2 regions of the Blautia acetigignens genome follow, and region 1 is predicted to be linked to the other one. Evidence: riboswitches for the same ligand, from Rfam matches in the RefSeq annotation. Region 1 holds a riboswitch; the other holds the start of a gene.
The links. A riboswitch is a leader RNA that binds a small molecule or an ion and turns the genes downstream of it on or off. The one in region 1 is predicted to bind thiamine pyrophosphate.

Region 1 (4,214 bases):
CGGCAGTGTATTTCCTACCGGGATATCAATTCTCATTAAAATTCGATACAGAATGAATCCAATTACCCAGATCACAGCATTTGTGATGTCAACGGCCTCGCCCAGGCTGTCGGCGCGTTTGAGCAGGAAGAAATCTGCAATCTGGATGGCAATCATAGGTGCAAACACGGAACCAATAAGGTACAGGAAATCTGTAATATTGTCCATTGGATAAACAATGGCGCCGATGGTTCCAATCACAGTCACTGCAATGGCCGCATATTTTCCATTGATCCTGGAAAATACAGATTCAGAAGAAATTCCGGCGGAATAAGCATCCAGGAATGTGGTGGTAACAGTGGAAAATACAATGATCAGAAGTCCTGCGATTCCAAGTCCTGCTTTTACCATGATCTGTGCAATATCAGACTCTCCGGTATAAATAGCAGCGCCCATACCGATCACGTACATCCAGCAGCTTACCAGGCCATAAATAATCGCACTCACTGCGGTAGCCTTCACAGGTTCCTTTGCTTCCCTTGTGTAGTCGCTGATCAGCGGCAGCCAGGACAGCGGCATTGCTACAGACAGCTCTACAGCAGCACCAAAGGACATCGCCTCTTCTCCAATGGCAAGTGCTGTGCCGCCATCAAAAAAGATCAGCTTGCAAAGCACCAGTGTGAGAATAAACAGAGCCGCCATTGCGATGGTGTTGATTTTTCCCAGGTTGGTGATACCGATAAAAATCCACAGCACGATCAGTGCGCCAATAACCAGACACCATACCCAGCTGCCTGTATGAAGTACACCGTCAGCTGCCAGCGCGCCGTCATAGATCATAATGGCAGTCCAGCCCACCAATTGAAGCACATTCAGGAAGGAAAAGAAGATTCCGCCCTTTTCCCCGAAGCTCATTTTTACAGTTTCCATAGCACTGCGGCGTGTTTTTCCGCCGATTACACCGGCCAGGAAAAGCATGGTGCAGCCGATAATGTGTCCAATAATAATAGCAAGAAGCCCTTTTTGGAAGCCAAGTGGGGCAAAATAAGTTCCAGTAAGGATTTCCGCCAGGGAAACACCTGCGCCGAACCAGATCAGGCCGTTTTCGAAGATGGAGGTACGTTTTTCGGTCATGTTAGTTGTCCTCCTTGGCTAATGTAAATTCATTTTGAATTGCAAATCCATGATTCATAGGTCCGCTGCCTTTTCCCAGATCCAGCATGGCAGCCAGAGCACCGGAAATATATTTCTTGGCACGTTCCACAGAAGTATCCAGGTCAAATCCCTTTGCCAGATTAGAAGCAATGGCACTGGACAAAGTGCAGCCGGTTCCGTGCGTGTTGGGATTGTTGATCCGTTTTCCTTGGAACCATTTGTAACCGCCGCCGCGCCACAGAAGGTCGTTGGCATCGTTCAACTGATGCCCACCCTTGCAAAGCACTGCGCAGTGATATTTGTCTCCGATGGCAGCAGCGGCCTTGATCATATCGTCGGCTGTCTCTATTTTCATTCCGGAAAGAACCTCAGCCTCCGGAATATTCGGTGTGAGGACTGTCGCCATAGGAAGAAGCTGGCTTTTCAGAGCATCAATTGCCTCGTCGTTGATCAGCTTGGCTCCGCTGGTGGCTACCATAACTGGATCCACAACGATGTTTTTGGCATCATACTGATGGAGCTTCTTCGCAATCGTTTCAATCAATGCGCTGGAAGATACCATTCCGATCTTCACTGCGTCAGGATAAATATCTGTGAAAATATTATCCAGCTGTTCTGCCAGAAATTCTGGCGTTGCTTCCATGATTGCTGTCACACCGGTAGTATTCTGTGCCGTAAGTGCAGTGATCGCACTCATAGCATATACTCCATTGCTGATCATTGTCTTGATATCAGCCTGGATACCGGCGCCTCCGCTGGAGTCACTTCCAGCGATTGTTAATGCTGTTCTCATAATGTCTCATCCTTTCTCTTGTCCTGCCTGGCAAAATACCGGACAGGCTCTGGTGTTATTTATGCATTAATTTTATATAGCGTCCGAAAGTGGTGCCCCCAGCCGAACGCTGCATTGCTGCCTCTATAAGGAAATGTCTGCTGCGCAGACATTTGAAAGTCAGCTATTACGCGTCTGCGACGCTCCCATAGTTGCCGCCCGTATTCGTAATCTGGGCTATTGCCCTACTTACTCATACGGTCTAGCCTGTCCGATATCCATGAATTCGCTCATGCAGGCATGGCTCACTCATGGTTGCCGTCCAGGACTTTCAAAATAAAAAAGAGACACCCGCGTTCTGGTGTCTCCGAAAAAAATCATTATGACTTCCTACGGCGGCATTATCCGCATCAGGTAAAGGGTCGAAATTCATAATTTCCTCTCAGCCTGTTTACAAGCTCCCCTGTTCTTTTGTCATTATAGTAATAATGGGAAAATTTGTCAATAAATTGTTTGTAAGATAAAAAATTCCGCAATTTTACCGCAATCAACCATCGGTAGGGTGACGAATTCCCTGATTTATGGCATAATCAAGATAACAAATCAGCCAGATTCCTACGGCTGTCTTGATCGCGGCAAGGTTCTTACTAGTACATCGTTTTCGAAATAACTATACCACTCACTTGCCTGTGAATCCGATTGCCCAGGTATAAAAGCCTCAGCGTAGCCCGCTACGCCTGCGTTTTTATACCTGCACACTCGAATCCACATCCTACGCGATTGGTATAGTTATTTACGAAACGATGTACTAGAAGAAAGAACCATCACAAGGAGGCACATCATGACCGACATAACAAAAAATGAAATAGGCACATTCATCGCCGCATGCCGCAAAGAGAAAAAACTAACCCAAAAGCAGCTGGGTGAAAAATTAAATGTAACGGACCGCGCCGTTTCCAAGTGGGAGACGGGCCGCTCCTTTCCAGATGTGAGCCTTATGGAGCCCCTCTGCAAAGAACTGGACATTTCTGTCAGCGAGCTTCTGGCAGGGAAGCATTTAGAGCCGGAGCAGTACCAGAAAGAGACGGAGAAAATGCTCATGGACTCTGTTAGCACTGGACAGCTTATGGGACTGCAGGTGGTGCTGTATATCCTTAACCTGACAATATTTGTCCTGGTAGATTTTCCCTTTATTGTTAGAAAAATCAGCGGACTTCCACTGATTCATTATATCAGCATTACCTGTTGGCTCCTGGCGTTGGTACTGATCTTCTGCGTGAGTTATCTGGATAAAAAATTGCCGGCAAGGAAATTCCGCACATCAAATGTAATGCTGGAACGGATCATCGGTGCCGTGATGTTTCTGGTAATTATGTCAGTCAATTTTGTGGTCAGCGGTGGTCTGTCTTACATAAAAGATTTGAATTTCGGTGAAAAAATTTATACAGTGATTATTTTTGCCGTTAGTCTTGCTGTTGTGGTCGGAGTTCGAGGGATTGTAGCGCAGATACGCAAAGAAGAGTGGGAGATGGAGCAGGAAAGAAATACTTCCCAAAAGGAATAACCCCTTTGCCCGAATTTTCCAAATAATCAAAAACTGCCCCGCAGAGTCGATTTACCTGAGAAAGAAAAATCGATTCGGCGAGGGCAGTCCTTTTTATTATGCTGCCAATTCCAGAACCAGCACCTGATATCCATGCAGCTTAATCTTATTTCCATCTATAACTACATCTGGATAATTATTGATCAGCACTTTTTTGCATGCGCCTGGAAGCTCAATTTCCTGCTCATCCCACTGATAATTTCCAACTACCAGAAGCGTCTTATCCCACTTACGGTAGTAAGCCATCAGATTGTGGCGCTCCTTCATAAATGGCTCCAAAGCACCGTACACAACTGTCTCCTTATATTCCGGATCCTTGCGAAGTGCAATCAGTTTCTTATAGAAATTCAGTACAGAGTCCGGATTCTGCGCTTCTTTTTCCACGTTAATGGCAGTATAGTTGGGATTCACCCGAAGCCATGGAGTGCCAGTGGTAAATCCAGCGTTTTTCCCATCTGACCACTGCATAGGTGTCCGCGCATTATCCCTGCTGCGGCGTGCAACTGCCTTCAATGCTGCATCAGGAGCAAGTCCCGCATCCAGTGCAACCTTATACTCATCCAAAGTAGAAATATCATCCACCTCATCAATGGATTTAAACGGCACATTTTCCATGCCAAGCTCCTGGCCTTGATAAATAAACGGCAGTCCGCGGAGCATAAAATTCAATGCTGCCAGCATCTTTTTGCTGGTATTGCAGCAGTC
Region 2 (4,214 bases), on a different contig from region 1:
GGCGGAGGTTACATCCTGATCGCGGAGGTATACTTTTCCCGCATCTGGGTTTACAAGGCCGGAAAGAATGTGAAACAAAGTGGTCTTTCCGGAGCCGCTGACTCCCAGAAGGGATACCAGCTCGCCCTGTTCCAGATGAATGGAAATGTCCTTCAGGACCTGTTTTTCACCGTATGCTTTTGAAATATGTTCTGCTCTTAGTAATGATTTACTGTTTTCTGATGACATTCTATATTCCCTACTGTATAACTTTCTATTTCATCTGCACAGTCTCCACAGCTTTCGCATAAGCCATGGCACTGTTCTCCTCATTTACTGCGGCAGATAGTCGTTGGAAAATCCTACGTCTGTCAGGTCTTTTTCGCAAAGCTGATTCTCATACAGCCATTTGTAGAATGCGTTCCATCTCTCAGGATCGATCACGCCCCAGCTGTCTGCATCGTCAATGTATTTTGCGGAAAGGAATTCCTGGCTCTTCTTTACCAGCTCCTCTGCGTCTTTGAGGGAGCCTGTGTTGTCGCCGTCGATGAGGATCTGTGCTGCCTCGTCCGGATTTTCTGCTGCAAACTCATAGCCCTTTGCAGTTGCTTCCATAAATGCTTTCGCCTGATCCGGGTTCTCGCTGAGGAAATCGTTGTTAGCGATAATAACCGGTGTGTAGTAGTCAAATACAGGATTGATATCGGAGAATGCGAAGTAATCGCAGTCTACGCCTTCTACCTCTGCGTTCACGCCGCCCCAGCCTTGGAATACCCAGATGGCGTCTGTCTGATGGGCTGCAAGTGCTGCCGGCTCATCTGTGATGTCGTTGGGGATCAGGGTAACCTGGTCAAAATCCCCTCCGTCGCTGTTTACTACATTTTCCAGCATGGCAAGCTCGATTGGAGAGTCCCATGTGGAATAAGTTTTGCCAGTCAGTCCGGCTGGTGTGTCGATTCCGTCTCCTGCTCTTGAAAGGATTCCGGAGGTGTTGTGCTGGATCACAGCTGCCACTGCTGTAATTCCAAGAGGCTCATCAAGTGCCAGGGAAGCTGCCATAGTATCCTGTGCCTCGATTGCGAACTGGGCCTGTCCGGCTGCGCACATCAGTGCTGCACCGTTTTCCGGCGGCTGTACGATCTCTACGTCAAGTCCTGCGTCTTCATAATAGCCTTTTGCAAGTGCTACATAAAGTCCTGTGTGGTTGGTGTTCGGTGTCCAGTCCAGGCAGAATGTGATTTTCTCATTCTCGCCATCTGCTGCGTAAACACCTGTAGGAACTGCAAATACCATTGTCAGCGCTGCAGCGGATGCAACGGCTTTTTTCAGATTCTTATTCATGATTTTTCTCCTTTTCAACCTGCAGCCAGGGCATTGCGATGCGGCTTGCCACATTTACTATGAAAAGCAGCAGCAAACTGATGATCACAATGAAAATAATAACTGCAAACATTTTGTCAAACGCGTATGCCTTTTTTACCCTTGTCATGTAAACACCAAGACCGTTAAAGCCTCCCAGCCACTCAGATACTACGGCACCTACTACGGCGTAGGATGCGGAGATCTTCAGCCCGGAAAAGAACTGGGGCAGGGCAGAGGGGAATTTCACATGGCGGAAAATCTGCATTCTGCCGGCGCCCATTGCTTTCATCAGGCGGATGGCATCCGGGTCTACACTCTTGTAGCCGTCCAGAAGCCCGATGGTGATGGGGAAAAAGGTGGTGATCACGACTAAGGTGATCTTTGGTGCCATTCCAAAGCCCATCCACAACACCAGGATCGGCGCGATGGCGATGGTGGGAATGGTCTGGGTAATGATCATAATCGGATAAAAAGCCTGATCCATTACCCGGAAACGGTCCATCACAGTTGCGAAAATAAATGCCAGAGCGATTCCAATGAGAAGTCCGTAGAAGGATTCCAAAAGGGTAAATTTCGCATGGAATAAAATAGTGGGAAGGTCGCCGATCAGCGCCTTGCACACTGCAACCGGGGAGGGAAGCATGTAGGACGGAACTAATCCGGAGATGCTTACCAGCTCCCAGAGAAGCAGGATTGCCGCCATTGCAACGACAGGGGGAATCTTACTGGTGATGTTTGGTAACTTTCTTTTCAATGGTAAGCACATCCCCTTCTGGTTTGTAAGAGATCTTTACATAGACGTTCATAGCCTTGCAGCCTGCGCGCTCTGCTACGTGCTGGCACTCTTTTACAATGTCCATAAGCTGATCGTAGTCACCCTCGATGGTTGTCTCGAAAGGTCCTACATAACAGTTAAGTCCTGTGGATTTGATGTAGGCGATTACCTCGTCTACAATGCGGATTACTTCTTCGTCATCCTGTACATTTGGCAGTACCTGAATTGCTACACTTGCGTTCATTTTTGTTTCCTCCTTTAATATGTGCCAGATCTCCGAAGCTGATTTGAAAGGGTTCCGGGCCTGGGATTTTTTATCAATCGAATAAGAACCATCTTTTTATGAATCTGCAAAAGAAAAAAGAGCATCTGCAATCACGCAAATGCTCTAAAATACATCTTCAACACTTCCTACACTGGCATGATCCAACAGGTTAAAAGGGTCTAAGGGCTACCTTACTCTCAGCTTCTCAATCGAAACTCCCCTGGTTTTTATTCAGATTTCGGTGCTAATTATAATATATCTTTCTTGAAATTACAAGCGGCTATTTCATTTCCGGCTGTTTTCTTACATAATTTTAACATTATTTATTTCCAAAATTTGCAGCCGTAGGGCGCACGGCCATTGCTTATAACCCTTGAAAAGCGGCCTGGATGCTGTCGTAGTGAAGGAATTTTCCTTCTGCGGCAAAGGCTTTGATCTGCTCCAATGTGGCGAACATGTGGCCGTCTGTTTCCTCTTCCTGAAGGTGCAGGTCTTCTTCCTGTACGTCCATGACAAAGCGGTATACGTCTACAAAGTAATTGTCTCCCTCACCCGGGTTTTCTCTTTTGTATGTGAAAAGATAGCCGCCCTGTGCACTGCTTACGTCAAGGCCTGTCTCTTCTTTCACCTCGCGGAGAACTGCGTCATAGGAGGATTCTCCTGCCTGGGCTGCGCCGCCGGATACTTCCCACCAGCCTGGCGCCCATGCTTTGGTCATGACGCGCTTGGTGATCAGGAAGGTGCCGTCCGGTCTTGCAACTACTCCGAGGACGGTGAGATGGTACTCTCCGTCCTTTAAGCACCAGTCGTTGCGCTTCATGGTGCGGCCTGTAGGTCTTTTATTAATGTCATAAATATCCCAGAATTCCATTTTTGTTACTCCTGTTATGTTTTTTACTTCAGCAGTTCCTCAACCATCTCTCTTGTATATTCCACCTTATCCACATGGTTGACCTCGATCTGGTACAGGGCGTTGGCGGCAATGTGCTCGGCTGCCTGCTCCAGGTCACGGATACCGGTGGTATTGGAATAGCGGGCAACAATGGCATCCAGAGCGTCATCTGTGATAATGCACTCGCCCTCTTCCATATGCATTCTTTTCAGAACCTTGGGCAGGGAGAATCTGGAGAAGATTACTTTCTTCTCTTCTGCTGTGTAGTCCGGAATGTCGATCACGGCAAATCTGGACATCAGCGGCGCACTGATCTGGTCACGATCATTGGCTGTGGCAATAGGGTAAACACCGCCGGTTGGAATCATACATTCCATATAGTTGTCTGTAAATCCAAGGTTGTCCAGAAGGGTAAGAAGCACGTCTGCCGGGTTTCCGTTGCCATGTCCGGAGTTTGCCTTGTCAAGCTCGTTGATGATAAATACCAGGTTGGAGGCTCCTGCCATGGAAAATGCATCCATGATAATTCCAGGTTTAGCGTTTGCATAAATACGAGGGCTACCTGTCAGCTGCTTGGAATCGTTGATGGAGCTCATGTCCAGAGTCGTCCACGGAAGCTTCAGGATTCTTGCTACCGCATAGGCGATCTGGGATTTACCGGTACCTGCAGGTCCGATGAGAAGAAGTCCGTAAGCAGGCAGGGTATGGGTACGGTTGATCTGGATAATGGTCTCGATGATACGCTGTTTCACACGCTCCATTCCGTAAAGCTCTTCGTCCAGGATTCTTCTTGCTTCCACCGGGTCGATGGCTTCGAAGTAATTGTTTTTCCACTGGATGTTCAGCATAATGGAAAGAGCTCTCTGTGCGTGATGGCGCTCTTCCTGGGAAACCTCGCTGGATCTTGCCACTGCCAGGTTTCTTCTGGTCCACAGGCGGAT

Region 2: another riboswitch for thiamine pyrophosphate. It lies ahead of OCV70_RS05935 (thiamine-binding protein); the one in region 1 lies ahead of thiD (bifunctional hydroxymethylpyrimidine kinase/phosphomethylpyrimidine kinase).

The regions. Positions count from the first base shown of each region.
Region 1 is NZ_JAOQJM010000023.1:29,372-33,585, forward strand. It holds gene cytX (putative hydroxymethylpyrimidine transporter CytX) at 1-1,113, opposite strand, end outside; gene thiD (bifunctional hydroxymethylpyrimidine kinase/phosphomethylpyrimidine kinase) at 1,115-1,927, opposite strand; TPP riboswitch at 2,277-2,381, opposite strand; gene OCV70_RS17620 (helix-turn-helix domain-containing protein) at 2,748-3,470, shown strand; gene OCV70_RS17625 (alpha-glucosidase) at 3,567-4,214, opposite strand, start outside.
Region 2 is NZ_JAOQJM010000003.1:160,211-164,424, reverse strand. It holds gene OCV70_RS05950 (ABC transporter ATP-binding protein) at 1-228, opposite strand, end outside; gene OCV70_RS05945 (ABC transporter substrate-binding protein) at 313-1,320, opposite strand; gene OCV70_RS05940 (ABC transporter permease) at 1,313-2,095, opposite strand; gene OCV70_RS05935 (thiamine-binding protein) at 2,064-2,360, opposite strand; TPP riboswitch at 2,507-2,613, opposite strand; gene OCV70_RS05930 (NUDIX hydrolase) at 2,746-3,252, opposite strand; gene OCV70_RS05925 (AAA family ATPase) at 3,276-4,214, opposite strand, start outside.